Regions from separate parts of the Paenibacillus sp. PvR098 genome, predicted to be linked through region 3. Evidence: predicted binding sites of a transcription regulator. Region 3 holds the regulator's gene; each other region holds the start of a gene.
What was found. The regulator Rex, encoded in region 3, represses fermentation and respiration genes when NADH is low (regulators of the CRP and FNR family bind a similar motif). The targets are predictions, from matches to a motif close to TTGTGAAATATTTCACAA.
Positions count from the first base shown of each region.

Region 1 (5,188 bases), 1.8 Mb from region 3:
AACGACGTACAGGAAGTACTATACTCCGAGCAGCAAATTCAAGACAAAGTGAAGGAAATGGGCGAACTCATCAGCCGCGATTTTGAGGGACGCAATCCTCTTGTGATCTGCGTTCTTAAGGGTGCCTTCATTTTTATGGCCGACCTGGTGAAACAGATTTCGATTCCGCTGGAAATTGATTTCATGGCGGTGTCCAGCTATGGCGTCTCAACCAAATCTTCGGGTGTCGTCAAAATCATCAAGGATCTCGACATCTCCGTAGAAGGCCGTCACGTGCTAATCGTTGAGGATATTATCGATAGCGGGTTGACTTTAAGCTATCTGATCGATGTACTCGAAAGACGCAATGCCCAATCCATTACTATAGCTGCTTTATTTGATAAGCCGGCGCGTAGGACTGTGGATTTGGACGCAGACTATAAAGGCTACGTCATTCCGGATGAGTTCGTGGTTGGTTATGGTCTGGATTACGGTGAGAAGTACCGCAATTTGCCGTATGTAGGCGTTTTGAAACCGGAAGTGTACTCCCATTAGCATTTCTTGAGATGCCAAGACCTGCTGTGGTACAATATACAAAGTTGCCGTTTGCCTGAGAGGAGGTAGGGAATGAATCGCATTATTCGCAATACAGGCTTTTATCTGCTCATTTTTTTGGTTACCGTCGGAATCGTTCATTTTATCAGCACGCAGAATGATCAGCAGGATATCATTAGCTACGATCAGCTCCGACAAACCTTAGAGGAAAAGAATGTCGAATCGATCATCGTCAAGTACGATGCTCAAACGTATTTAGTTCGAGGGACATATAAAACAGCACAAACGTCGGAAAATAAAAATTTCGAATCCCGTGCGCCGTATGACCCGCAAATTTTCCGTTTGATTGAATCCAGCGACATTCCCCCGGGGAATATTTACATCGAGAGAATGGAAGGGGACAATGTCTGGATTAGTTTCCTCACCTCCATCATCCCGTTTGTGATCATCTTCATCCTGTTCTTCTTCTTACTGAATCAGGCCCAGGGTGGCGGTGGTAAGGTGATGAACTTCGGAAAGAGCAAAGCAAGGCTCTATAATGAAGAGAAGAAACGTGTCACCTTCGAGGACGTCGCCGGAGCCGATGAAGAGAAGCAAGAGTTAGTTGAAGTTGTGGAGTTTTTGAAGGATCCCCGCAAATTTGCGGCGGTGGGTGCTCGCATTCCGAAAGGGGTTCTGTTAAACGGGCCTCCGGGTACGGGGAAAACGTTGCTCGCCAGAGCTGTGGCCGGTGAAGCCGGTGTACCGTTCTTTAGCATCAGCGGTTCCGATTTCGTCGAAATGTTCGTCGGTGTCGGTGCATCTCGTGTACGCGATTTGTTTGAAAATGCGAAAAAGAACGCCCCTTGTATTATTTTTATAGATGAGATCGATGCTGTAGGTCGTCAGCGCGGTGCCGGTTTGGGTGGCGGACATGACGAACGCGAGCAGACGCTCAATCAGCTCCTGGTGGAGATGGACGGATTTGGCGCGAACGAAGGGATTATTATCGTTGCCGCGACGAACCGCCCGGATATTCTTGATCCAGCATTGCTTCGTCCAGGCCGTTTTGACCGACAGATTACAGTAGATCGTCCAGATGTGAAGGGCCGTGAAGCGGTTCTTAAGGTGCATGCCCGCAACAAACCGCTGAACAAAGACGTCAAGCTGGAGCAATTGTCCCGCTATACGACCGGATTCACAGGTGCGGATCTTGAGAATTTGCTGAATGAGGCCGCGCTGATTGCAGCCCGCCGCAACCGCAAGGACATCTCGATGTCTGAAATCGAAGAGGCCTTCGACCGCGTGATCGTCGGGACTCAGAAGAAAAGTCGGATTATCAGCGATCGCGAGAAAAAGATGGTTGCTTACCACGAGGCAGGCCATACGATCGTTGGTCTCCATGTTGAGAACGCCGATGTGGTGCATAAAGTTACGATCATTCCGCGCGGTCGCGCAGGCGGTTACGTCATGATGCTGCCGAAGGAAGGCGAAGACAAAATGATGCAGACGAAGTCCGAGCTGCTCGATAAAGTTACCGGACTTCTTGCAGGCCGTGTATCCGAGGAACTGTTCATTGGAGAAATCGGGACCGGCGCATACAGCGACTTCCAACGGGCTACTGGCATTATACGCCGCATGATTATGGAATTCGGGATGAGCGATAAGCTAGGGCCGATGCAGTTCGGCACAGCACAAGGTCAGGTGTTCTTGGGCCGCGATTTCGGGCATGAGCAGAATTATAGTGATGCCATTGCTTACGAAATCGACCAAGAGATGCAATCCATGATTCGTGCTTGCTACGAACGGGCTAAAGAAACCTTGACCCAATATAAAGACCAGGTTCGTCTTGTTGCGGAAACCTTGATCGAGAGAGAAACCCTCGAGAAGGATCAAATCAAGGAGCTGCTCGAGAAGGGTTCGCTGCCGCCTTTGGAAAAGGAAAGTTTATCTGAACCTAAGTCCGAGGAAGTGAAAGTGAACATCCAAGGCCAGCCATCGCAGGAAAGCACAGAGAATAAATCGGATTTGGATAAAATATATTCCAAAAACGAAGAGGAAGATAAAGATAAATAGAGAGAAATATGATATAACCGGTGCTGGTAACGGCATCGGTTTTTTTCTTTTCCGGAGAGGTTAAAAGGCCTGCTGCGAGCGAAACTTGACTTGAGGCTGGGTATGGTTGTAGAGACGTCGTATAAATACGATTTTTCCGACCTTTTTGTAGCTATTTAAAGATTGACATAGCCTTATCAGTTGTGTAAATTAGGTGTAAATCTTTATAAGCTTTGTGAACAATTTCACCAGACCGTTTCAGCTGATGAAATGAGTTTCCGAGTCGGCTGCGGGTGCACAGAAAAGGATGGTGCGTCATGGAAGCATTAGCATTGGAGCGAAAGGCGGAGCAACAGCGAGAGCTGAAGGAACGAATCGCCCAACTAAAAAAAGAGCGTAATGCTATAATTCTTGCTCATTATTATCAACGTGACGAAATTCAAGAAGTAGCTGATTTTCGGGGGGACTCCTTCTTATTGGCGCAAAAAGCGGCATCAACGGATGCCGATGTCATCGTTTTTTGCGGTGTTCACTTTATGGGGGAAAGCGCGAAAATTCTGGCTCCGAACAAAACCGTGATCATTCCGGATGAAAGAGCCGGTTGTCCTATGGCAGATATGGTCAATGTGGATGGTCTTCGGGAGTTGAAGCGCAAGCATCCGAATGCCAAGGTCGTTGCGTATATCAACACATCGGCTGAGATCAAGGCGGAGACCGATATTTGCTGTACATCTGCGAATGCGATCAAGGTTATCAACTCGGTCGATTCGGATGAAATCATTTGGGTTCCCGATAAAAACTTAGGTGATTACGTTTCCAAATTCACCGACAAAAAGATGATTATCTGGGAAGGTTACTGCAACACTCATGACATGTTGACCGTCAAAGATGTAGAGGAAATGAAAGCCCAGTATCCGAATGCGCAATTCGTGGTTCACCCTGAATGCCGTCCGGAAGTTGTGAAGCTTGGCGATTTTGTAGGGAGTACTACGGGTATTATTAAATACTGTAAAGAATCGGATTGCCAAGAGTTTATCGTGGGTACGGAAGATGGAACCGGCTACCAGCTGCGACTTGACAGTCCGGACAAGACGTTCCATTTTGCCACGAAATATTTGGTTTGTCCTAATATGAAAGTGAACAATTTGAAAAAGGTGGTCAAGTGTTTGGAGACGAACAGTCCCCAAATCTATGTGCCACAGCACGTGGCCGATGAGGCCAGAGCATCCTTGGAGCGCATGTTGCAGGTCAAGTAGCATGCGCTACTTCTCTTCTTGGACGGGTGGGGTCGGAAGCTAATGATACCTCGGTATTTGGTTAATTTTGATCTAGAGAAGCTGCCTCATGTATATACAGATGTCATTGTGATCGGCGCGGGAATCGCCGGTCTTTTTACCGCTCTGAAGGTATCCGAGAAGCATAAAGTGATCATGGCGACGAAAAAATCACTGCTAGACAGCAATACTCGTTACGCTCAGGGTGGCATTGCAGCCGTCATATCGGACGAGGATTCTCCTGCTTACCATCGGCAGGATACGCTTATTGCCGGTGCAGGGCTGTGCTCTTCAGCGGCGGTGGATGTTCTTGTTCATGAAGGTCCGGCAGGTGTAACGGATTTGATCCGTATGGGTACCGAATTCGATATGGAGGACGGCCGTTATGCGTTAACTAAGGAAGGGGCCCACAGCCAGCGGCGTATTCTGCATGCCCAGGGCGATGCGACCGGAGCGGAGATTGTACGTGCACTTTCGGAGAAGACGAAGCAGGAAAAGAACATAGAGCTATGGGATGACCATTTCGTTGTCGACTTGATCACCGAGGACGGCGTATGTTACGGCGCTTTGGTGCAAAAACCGGATGGGCAGAGGGTGTTTGTGCGCGCCAAAGCGACTATCCTGTGCACAGGCGGCGCGGGGCAGTTGTTTCGTTACACGACGAACCCAGAGATTGCCACGGGCGACGGAATCGCTATCGCGTACCGTGCAGGGGCAGATATACGCGATGTAGAGTTTGTACAGTTCCATCCTACAGCATTATGCTACCCGGGGGCCCCTAGGTTTCTGATCTCAGAGGCCGTAAGGGGTGAGGGTGCCGTGCTCCGTAACATCAAAGGAGAGCGTTTTATGGAGCGGTATGATCCCCAATTGGAGCTTGCTTCTCGGGATATCGTTGCACGCGCCATTGTCAGCGAGATGGAGCAGACGAAATCGACGTTCGTTTATATCGATTTTACCCATGAATCGCATGAGTCGGTGAAGAACCGTTTCCCTACGATCTATGAATTCTGCTTAAATTACGGGCTCGATTTGTCTTCCGACTGGATTCCGGTTGCTCCGGCAGCGCATTATATGATGGGCGGAGTAGAGACGGATTTATACGGAGAAACCACGGTGCAGCGCTTATTCGCATGCGGGGAAGTGTCCTCCACCGGCGTTCACGGAGGCAACCGGCTCGCCAGCAACTCTCTATCCGAAGCGATTGTTTTCGGTCGGCGGATTGTGGAACGGATCGAAAAGCTACCTCCGGTGGAAGCGGTACCGTATATACGGGAGGAGCAGCGTTCAAAAGACAACTCCATTCAGCCGGTAGTCGAGAAAAAGCTTAAGTTGCAGAAGCTGAT
Region 1 is NZ_JAFIBU010000001.1:2,989,921-2,995,108, reverse strand. It holds gene hpt (hypoxanthine phosphoribosyltransferase) at 1-534, shown strand, start outside; gene ftsH (ATP-dependent zinc metalloprotease FtsH) at 607-2,589, shown strand; gene nadA (quinolinate synthase NadA) at 2,886-3,824, shown strand; gene nadB (L-aspartate oxidase) at 3,867-5,188, shown strand, end outside.
Region 1: a site for Rex is predicted at 2,802-2,819, ahead of nadA (quinolinate synthase NadA). Genes of this name have one in related genera too.

Region 2 (5,188 bases), 2.3 Mb from region 3:
TCCTCCATTTAATTGAATCCATATAACCATAAAAAGACAAAAGAACCCTTCAAATCATAATTGAGAGTCTCTTGCCTTTATTCACGTCGTCTATTCAAATGACTACTCATTACACGGATACAATGATAATTGTCCCCCGATAGGTCGTCCATAAACTTACCCACCTCCACTATAATATTTACAAATAAATATCTCATATGTCAAGTTTCTCATTGTAAGCTCCTCCACAGGATTCCCAAAAAATCATTTTCCATCCCGGCATTTTATGGGAAAATGGGTGACTTTGGAACCCCATTATTCCCCGCGGGGAATAAAGAAACCTAACTGCAAGCCTTGATTTGCAATTAGGTCATAATACATTTATTTACTTAAGCCATGTATGGGCAGGATCAAAATAAGGCACTAATGTTCTGCCTTGATCTCCAGCCATAATCCATAAATAATAGATTTGGTATCCGCCCGCTGCACTAAGAGGATGATACCCCTTATCCACTGCGAAGCTATCCCCGCTTCTTACGACATAGGCTTGATCAATACTTTGATCCTCCGTGTAATGCATTTGGATACCATACCCTTGCTCAGGGTTGAAATAATAAAGAAAGAACGCCTCAAGATGCCGCTCATCGGAAGAAAATTTATGAGGAGGATAGCTTGACCAATGCCCGGCCTGAAGATAGGTCTCCCCTAATAGCATACGATGGACACGACCTTCTCCGTTGTCGCCGATGATATCATTGACTTCCCGCTGCCATGTTTCCTTGCCCCGAGGATGAACTGCAACATCGTTCGGTCTGACAACAAAAGGTTTACACTTTTTCTCTGCTTTCACTTTACAAACCGCGATTTGAACATCATTCGTTTGTGCGGTTACATAATATTCAGATTGACAAGGTATGTAAACTGTGGTTGCTTTTCCTTCAAATACATTGTTCCGTTCTCCCAGGTCAGTCCATTTCTCATGTTCACAAGCAACCGTCACCTTACCTGTCAAAATCACTAAGGCCGTTTCATAGTCACCTGTTTGGCTTGCATATTCTTTGCCTTCATTTAATGAAATTTTGCCGAACGCAAGATATTTTAAATCGTGATCCTCTTTGATAATGTCTTGATAACCTACTACTTCCTGCGCTTTGAACAGATAAGCCAATGCTGCCACTCCTTTTTTCTATGGAAATCAATGTGTGCACCATATATGAATCATTCCTAATCATATGTTATAAGCGCTTACATATCAATAGTTTTGAGTAGAGAAAATGTACACAATCAAAAGCACCGACCTATGGCCAGTGTCTTTTGATTGTATTCGTTTAGGTATTTGAGAGCCGCTTGGGATATGTTAGTCCTTTGATAAAGCAGCACTATTCGAGCTGTAGGGGTCGGAATACCTGTTTTCCCCTCTTTCCCAAACGTCTGCGTATTCGGGATTGCGCTTGAATTGTTCAAGCGCGTAAGAACAGGAGGGAATGATTTTTCTCCCTTTCTCTCTCGCCTCTTCAACTACAAAATCAAGCAGCAGCCGTCCTAAATTATGCCCACGGTAACGGGAATCGATATAAGTGTGATCGATAATCCAGGTGTCCACATCAACAAGCTGGTACGTAATCTCTCCCACCGTACCGTTTATTCCACGGAGTATATAGCTGGTTCCAAGCTTTTGTGCCGAAATCTCCTCGGTCTCTGCCCTAACCGTTGCCTTTTCTTCATTCATGGTTCCGTGCACCTCCTGAGTAGAGTTGTTATGGTCCCCATTGTTGAGTCAAGCTGCAGCTTGACACTTCATTACCCCAAGCCTAGGCTTATGAAGCAAACTCACGTTACAGAAACCGGATGGAGAAATAATTCGCGGCCAAATCAGCAGATCATGAATAAGCTTGTTCCATTCCGTGTGACGAGCTGGCAAGAAATTTACAACTAAAAAAATGGCAAAGAATCATGCAAAAATTGCAGATTAGGTGTACAATAGAATAAGCAGCTCGGATGTATGCATACTCAATGGATTTAATGTGAAGATTTTCACAAGGGTAAGATATAATAAATAAATTACGTTTATTATATATACATCTTATGATCTGCAGCAGCGAGCGGGTACTATTTAGACGAATTAAGGAGGAATGTAGCAATGTTAGAAACAACCATTCAAAAGTCAGAGGAGCAAGAAACTTCCGCGGAACACGGGATCTCTAGGCCGGATGTGCTGGATCAATTGTTAAAGCCCGAAGTACAAGAATCCTTGACTGTGCTGGTAGACCAACTTCCGAAGCTCACCGAAATGATGACACTGCTGACGAAGACGTATGATTTGGCACAAAAGGTAGCTACAGACCGCGTGCTTATTCAGGACATGGTAGGCGGCATCCAAGAAGTGGTGAAGCCGCTTGAAGAAAAGGTGAAGGGGTATGCGTCTGCGGCTATCGAAGCCAATGATCGTGCTGAGCAAAGTGATGCTACCATCGGCGTATTTGGCATGCTGAAATTGCTGAAAGATCCTGAGCTTCAAAAAATGCTTCGTTTTGCACAAGCATACCTGGATATTATGAACGAAAGAAAACAACAAGACTAATTGATGTCACAGAACGGAGGATAAACGTGAAAAAACAAATTTTGATATTAGGTGGCGGCTATGGCGGCTTGTTAAGCGCGATTTCCGCACGTGCACATTTGTCAGCAGAAGAAGCTTCGATTACTGTCATTAATCGCGTGGGATCGCACCAAATTATTACGGAACTGCACCGTCTGGCAGCAGGTAACGTTGCAGAGAAGGCTATTGCATTGCCATTGCAAAAATTGCTTAAGGGCAAGGATATCAACATAAAAGTCGGCGCAGTTGAACATATTGATTTGGAAGCGCGCAAAGTGTTAGTGGCTGACGGCACAACACACCATTACGATACATTAGTTTTAGCATTGGGCAGCGAAACCAACTATTTTGGTATTCCAGGTCTTCAAGAAAACAGCTTTACATTGAAATCCGTAGCCGATGCCAACCGCATTTATAAGCATGTTGAAGAACGTATCCGTGAATACAGCAAAACTAAAAATAAAGCGGACGCTACATTCGTCATCGGTGGCGGCGGCCTCACAGGCGTAGAGTTAGTCGGCGAGCTCGCGGATGAGCTGCCAGGCATCTGCCGCAAAAATGGTGTGGATTTCGCAGATATATCACTCTACCTTGTTGAAGCCATGCCAACCATTCTGCCGATTTTCTCTGCAGATTTGATCGAGCGCGCGACAGTGAGTCTGGAAAAACGCGGCGTGCAGTTCTTGACCGGTTTGGCGATTACAGAAGTGAACGGCTCAACGGTAAGCCTGAAGGACGGCAGAACCATCGATACCAACACGCTGGTTTGGACTGGCGGCGTACAAGGCAGCTCGCTTGTAGCCAACTGCGGCATTGAAGTCAATCGCGGTCGTGCAACGGTTAATGAATTCCTGCAATCCGTATCCCACCCTGAAGTATTCCTCGCGGGCGACTGTGCGGTCGTCTTCGGTCCTGAAGGCCGTCCATATCCTCCAACTGCACAGTTGGCATGGCAGATGGGTGAGCTCGCCGGCGCGAATATCGCGGCTTCCTTCAAAGGCGGCAAAATGGATGCCTTCTCCCCTGTCTTTTCAGGAACGCTCGCCAGCCTGGGCCGTAAAGACGGTATCGGCTCTATCGGCGAAAGCGGTATTGAATTGAAAGGCACACCGGCTTCCCTTATGAAAAAAGCGAGCAACGCCCGCTACCTTTCCCACATTAACGGCTTGTTTGCCCTTGCTTATTAAAATTAGTTTTTCTGAGAACAAGCTTTCGGGTTTCCCGAAGGCTTGTTGTTTTTGGGAACGTTAACTTATTGAGGATGAAGGTCGCTAGTCGTAATAATTCAGTACTCTTAGCTGTTTAGTTAAAAGTAATGTCTTAAAAACAGAAAAGAGCCTCGAGCGCAAACGGTCGAAGCTCTCGTTATTTATGGAGACGAACCGTGGTGTGGTAAATCCACAATTCGACGCCGCGTGATTCTTAGGATGTTTGGGGAGGTGTGATAAAGCTTCCGGCTGATACATTAACTTTGATTCATAATAAAACAAGTAAATCCCTATCTTTAGTATAAAACGTTCAAGCATATACGGCTGTTGCTGCAGCTTGATGATGTCCGGAATGTTCGGAAGGGACTAAGGTTAGGTCTACGCCTAGTGCCATCGCGACACGGATAATCGTATCGATGCGCGGAACGGTCGTATCACCCTCGAAACGAGCAATAGCACCGGCACGAGTTCCTTGTAAGCGAACACGTTCCATGCAATAAATAATCTTATCGAACATAATTTTTGCATCCTTGTCGCCCCGGTTTTTCCTCTCTTCGATTTCTTTAATGAATTCATCAACTTCGGGTAAACTGACGAATTCGTATTTATACACTGGAACGACTCCCTTACATTCTCTATCTTAGTCAGAGTAACATAAAATTATAACGAATACGTTATAATTTGTACAGTAATTATATCTAAAGCACTTTTTGTAGTTCTGATTTGAATACCTGCAGAATTAAATATAGCAGGAAGACCCCGTATCAAAACAAATCTGTGGTTTTATTGGGACAAGGGTTTAGAGAACCGCTTTTTGAGCAGGTTTCGAGTAGTCCTTCTTTTGCTCACGTACGAGTCATTCATCGATTTACGACTTTCAGTTAAATACAATATTTACCTTAGATTTAGAATCGGACTCCGCGTTATATATACAGAAAATACTCTATTGCCACTACTAATATACCATATACTGGTTTACAATGTTTATAATTACTTATCTTCCAAAAGGAGAGGCTCCATGGCTATAAGCTTAACGGTTGTGTAAGTAACACTAAACAAACAATTCTGACACGAGGAGATTATTTCGATGCTAGAGATAAGCATTCATCATTTTATCGGGTATTAGATTCATAATTTCTTGTAAATACATTATTATTTATTGGGAGCGGCCTTTCTGACCCAGATATTAATTTGCTCTTGGAAAATGCAAATATTTCAGCAAAATGTAGCAGACCACATTATGCCTTGGTAGATAACAACAGGAATGACTCTATAAAAAAAGCAATTAAGTCAACTTATAATCTTGAATTGTTGGAATATCCCAAAGGAAGGCATGATGTTGTTTCTGTTGCTCTGAAGGATCTTTTAAATTTAGTTCTTCAGCATAGAAGCGAAAATGGCT
Region 2 is NZ_JAFIBU010000001.1:3,527,061-3,532,248, reverse strand. It holds gene iolB (5-deoxy-glucuronate isomerase) at 365-1,147, opposite strand; gene JOE45_RS17520 (GNAT family N-acetyltransferase) at 1,337-1,708, opposite strand; gene JOE45_RS17515 (DUF1641 domain-containing protein) at 2,120-2,560, shown strand; gene JOE45_RS17510 (NAD(P)/FAD-dependent oxidoreductase) at 2,587-3,765, shown strand; gene JOE45_RS17505 (helix-turn-helix domain-containing protein) at 4,097-4,399, opposite strand; partial or broken gene JOE45_RS24255 (SIR2 family protein) at 4,939-5,188, shown strand, end outside.
Region 2: a site for Rex is predicted at 2,002-2,019, ahead of JOE45_RS17515 (DUF1641 domain-containing protein). Genes of this name have one in related genera too.

Region 3 (5,188 bases):
TCTTAAAGCAGCGGTTTGATGCCTACGAAGACCGCGAGGCGCAGGTAACCATGCTCAAAGAAGTTGAGTCAGCTCTCGAGCAAGGTCAGCATCTGATGATCGAAGCAGGAACCGGAACCGGCAAATCTCTTGGATATTTAATTCCATCTCTTTATTACGGCTTAAAACAAGACAAAAAAATACTTGTAAGCACCCATACTATCAATCTTCAGGAACAGCTGCGGGAGCGGGACCTCCCGTTGCTCGATGAATTGTTTCCCTCCCGCTTTAAAGCCGCTGTTTTAAAAGGCCGAAGCCATTATTTATGCTTGCGCAAATTTGAGCAGAAGTTGAATACGCTTGATTTTGAAAATGGACGAGATGATAGGGTTACTGCCGGTCAGATGGTGGTTTGGCTCGGTGAGACGAAGCGCGGGGATGATGAGGAGCTTCACTTTGCAAATAAAGGAAGGCAATTCTGGCAAACGGTTGAGAGTGATTCGGATTCGTGCTTGAACAGGACATGTCCCTGGTTTAAAAAGTGTTTCTATCATCGTGCCCGCCATGATGCTAACACGGCAGACGTCATCATTACAAACCATTCGATGCTGTTCACTGACACGAAGGCGGAAAACCGTCTTTTGCCGGCATACAAGCATTTGGTCATTGATGAAGCGCATCATTTTGAGGAAGTGGCCGGCAAGCACCTGGGTATCGACTTGCATTATCATGGACTGATGAATACCCTGCACTGGCTGTATAAAGACAGCCGATCCGGTCAGCTTTCCACCTTGCGCTTTCGCCTGCAGAAGTTTGAGGACGAACGGTCACAGGGCTGGTGCAGCAAGATCGATCAGGCCGTAGAGCAGCTTGTGCTGCTTAAAGAGGAATGGGAGCAGCTGAGCGAATTGCTTTACCATCTACTTGCCTCAAAAAGCGACGGAGCTCAAACAGAGGGCAGCTCGCTTGTGTTCCGGCTGAAGAAGGAATCGCTCCCGACCGGTTGGGATAAGCTGTCCATATTGGAAGAAAACATGCACCTTCATTTTAACGAAGCTTTGAAGAGGCTTGATCAGCTGATTACGGAAATCAAAGAGGTTCAGGATGAGTACGATGTGCAAAGCTCCATCACTGATTTGACAGGAACCGTGAAAGAGCTCTACCGCCATCGGGATGCGCTTCATTTTTTCATGACGCAACCTGACGCTAATTACGTGTACTGGCTCGAAGGAGGCATGTACAATAAGAACCGATCGCTGCAGCTATTCTGTGTGCCGGTTGATGTCAGCGAAATGCTGAAGCAGTACTTTTTCGATGTGAAGGACAGCGTAATTATGACTTCAGCAACACTCTCGGTAGGGAAGTCGTTTGACTACACATGCGAGCAGCTGGGCCTTAAGGACGGGGAACCGAATAGTAAGCTAAAAACGGTTCAGTTGCCATCCCCCTTCAATTATCGCAAGCAGGCGTTGGTGGCCATCCCCCGGGATTTCCCTACACTGCGCGGAGCGAACGGCGAGAAGGAGTTTTTGGATCGATTGGTGCCATCGCTTGCGGAGGTGGCGCTCGAGACGCGCGGCCGCATGCTGGTGCTCTTTACGTCCAATCGAATGCTCAAAGCGGTGCATGCGGGACTGAAGGATATGCTTTCTCCATTCGGAGTGACCGTGTTGGGTCAAGGTGTAGATAGCAGTAACCGAAGCAAGCTGACGCGTCTGTTTCAGAATAGTTCCGCCAGTGTACTGCTCGGAACGAGCAGCTTCTGGGAAGGGGTCGATATTCCCGGGGATGCGCTTAGCTGTTTAGCGATCGTCAGACTTCCATTTCAGCCTCCCAACCATCCGCTCGTCGAAGCGAAGACGGAAAAGCTTAAGCAAAAGAACCTGAATCCTTTCATGAAACTGTCTGTACCGCAAGCGGTCATTCGCTTTAAACAAGGCTTCGGACGTCTAGTGCGTACAGCATCGGACAAAGGAATTGTCATTATATACGATACGCGCGTTATCGATACGAATTACGGCAAGTATTTCTTATATTCGCTGCCTGGTCCGAAAATTGAGCACATGAATTCGAATCAGCTAGTACCAAGAATAAAGCAGTGGATGGGTGGAAATGAAGCATGAAAACTCTAAAAATATCCGAAGCGGTCGTTCGTCGTCTTCCGATATATCTTCGGTTTTTGAATGAGCTAAGCAAGAAAAATGTACAAACGGTGTCCTCGCAGGATTTTGGACAAAAGCTGGATTTAAACCCTGCGCAAATTCGCAAGGATTTAGCCTATTTTGGGGAATTCGGGAAAAAGGGTATCGGATACGATGTTGACTATTTGATCGAAAAAATCCGACAAATATTGAAGCTGGATAAGGTGATTCCGGTCGCATTGGTCGGCGCGGGGAATCTCGGTCGGGCGCTTTGCAATTATAATGCCTATCTTAAGGATAATATGAAAATCGTGGCTGTGTTCGACTCACAACAAGCGAAAATCGGGGAATCCATCAACAACCTGAAGGTAAAGCCGATGGATGAGCTTGGAGATACGCTGCAGGAATTTAAAGTGCGTATCGGGATTATTACGGTTCCAGCCATAGAGGCGCAGCAGGTGGCTAACCAGTTTGTTGAAGCGGGTGTGGAAGCGATTCTTAATTTCGCCCCGATGATTATCAAGGTGCCGGGTGAGATTCGCGTTCATCATGCAGATTTCACTACCGAGCTGCAAAGCTTGGCTTATTATTTGGAGTAACTTTTGGATTAACGTATAAAGCCCGGGGCAAAATTCTTTGCACCCGGGCTTTATTTTTACAATGTAAATGAGAAGATGATTTTGTAAATTAAGAAGGCAAGCACCATACTGATCGGGATCGTAATCACCCATGTCATAACCATTCGAGTTACCGTGCCCCACTTGACATCGTGGAACCGCATAACGGAACCGGTACCGATAATCGATGATGAAATGACGTGGGTCGTTGATAACGGCATCCCAAGGTAGGTGGAGGTCTGGATGATGATCGATGAGTTCAAGTCGGAGGCAAAGCCATTGATCGGCTCAATCTTGAGCAGCTTTTTGCTCACCGTCTTAATAATTTTCCAACCACCGATCGAAGTCCCGAGTCCCATTGCGGTAGCTGCCGAGAGCTTTACCCAGAGAGGAACTTCCAAATCCGTTTGGTAACCCATGGCAACCAATGCGAACACGATAATTCCCATCGCCTTCTGCGCATCGTTACCACCATGAGAAAACGAGAGCAACCCAGCGGATATTACCTGAAAGCTGCGGAAGGTACGGTTGAGCTTTGAACGTGATTGATTTCCTCTAAGCAAGATCAGCTTACGGATGATCCACATGATGAGAATACCCGTACCAAATGCGATGATCGGCGATAAGATGAGTATAAGGACGATCTGCTGAAACCCTGACCAATTGACCCCGCTTAAACCAGCTCCCGCAATAACAGCTCCAGCCAGCGACCCGATCAGCGTATGGGACGATGATGAAGGAATACCGTAATACCAAGTGAGCAGATTCCATATGATGGCCGAGATTAATGCTGCGATAACGATATACATGCCGTTTTCGATCGCAGCCGGATTCGCTACGCTTCCGCCGACCGTTTTGGCAACTTCCGAAGAAAACAATGCTCCGATAAAATTTAATACGGCTGCGTAAAGCACGGCAAAACGCGGCGACAGTGCTCTTGTTGAAATGGAGGTTGCGATAGCGTTGGCCGTATCGTGAAATCCGTTAATAAAATCAAAGATCAGTGCCAAGGCTACGATGATGATAAGAATGGTTAACATAATGTCCTCCTAAGCATACTGGGAAATTCCTAAGTAACCCGTGCGGCGACTCAGGAATATCTCAACACGACGCTCTCCAGAATATTGGCTACGTCTTCGCATGCGTCGGTCGTCTGCTCCAAACGCTCGTAAAGTTCTTTTAGCTTGAAATCATGATATGGATCCTTCGGATTAGTAAAAATCTCACGAATACCTTCGCGCATCAGGCGGTCGGCTTCATTTTCCAAGCTGTTAATCTGAACCGTGTGTTCCGTGAGCTGCATGTACTTCTTTTTGGAAAGCAGCTTGAACGCATCTAGGATGTGCTGACAGCTGGCCACGATAACCGCGGAGAATTCTTTCATATATTTGTCAGATACGGTGATGTTCAAATAATCAAAACGTGCAATTGTAGCTTCGATCCCGTCCATGACATCGTCTACCTTAGAGGCAAGCTCCATAATATCCTCGCGGTCGATTGGAGTGATGAACACTTTATTCAGACCTTTGAAAATTTGATGCGTGATTTCATCGCCTTTATTCTCCAGATCCTTCAGCTGCGGGTAGAATGTAGCCGGAGGCTGATCTCCCATAACTGCGTTGCGAAACATCTGAGCCGCATGCAGTGTGTTTTCTGACGCTTTGATGAGTAGGAGAAGAAAGTCCGTATCGTTTTTTTTACTAAAAAGCATAGCTTATAGCCTCCCGAAAATCTAATGAATAATAGAATATTTATTGTAGCAAGCAAGATTATGTAGAAATTTGACGGTAAATTTCACAAAAATAAAAATAACACAATATACGCATGGAAAGCAATGAAAGTTTGTCGAGTTAGGATATGAAAAATGAGCTTCTTCTATGTAGTGATTCATGTGTTTGAAAATATACCTTTGCTTGATTTTGGAACGCTGAAGTTGTACATTGAAATCGGGATTGTAATCGAAGGGGAAGGGAATTTAACTAATGAAGAAAACAATCATTGAGAACGGCACTTTCATTACAATGGATGAAGGTAACCCCGTCATTCGCGGATTTATGACAATGGAAGGAAATCGAATTACATATATAGGGGAGCAGGCGCCCGATCCGGAAGCAACCTTCGATGAACGGATCGACGGGACGGGGAAGCTGTTCATGCCCGGTTTAGTCAATACGCATGGACATGCAGCGATGTCGCTCCTGCGGGGCTATGGGGACGATTTGGCGCTTCAGGTATGGCTGCAGGAGAAAATGTGGCCGATCGAAGGAAAGTTTACCGCGCACGATGTCCGGACAGGCACCAACCTTTCCGTGCTGGAGATGTTGAAGGGCGGTACGACATCGTTTGTTGATATGTATGACCATATGAACGAAGTAGCGGAGGCTGCGGTCGAAAGTGGCATGCGTGCGTGTCTGACCCGCGGCGTAATTGGCTTATGCTCCCGTGAGGAAC
Region 3 is NZ_JAFIBU010000001.1:1,205,578-1,210,765, reverse strand. It holds gene dinG (ATP-dependent DNA helicase DinG) at 1-2,102, shown strand, start outside; gene JOE45_RS05915 (redox-sensing transcriptional repressor Rex) at 2,099-2,719, shown strand; gene JOE45_RS05910 (inorganic phosphate transporter) at 2,776-3,777, opposite strand; gene JOE45_RS05905 (DUF47 domain-containing protein) at 3,828-4,448, opposite strand; gene JOE45_RS05900 (hypothetical protein) at 4,602-4,739, shown strand; gene JOE45_RS05895 (amidohydrolase) at 4,720-5,188, shown strand, end outside.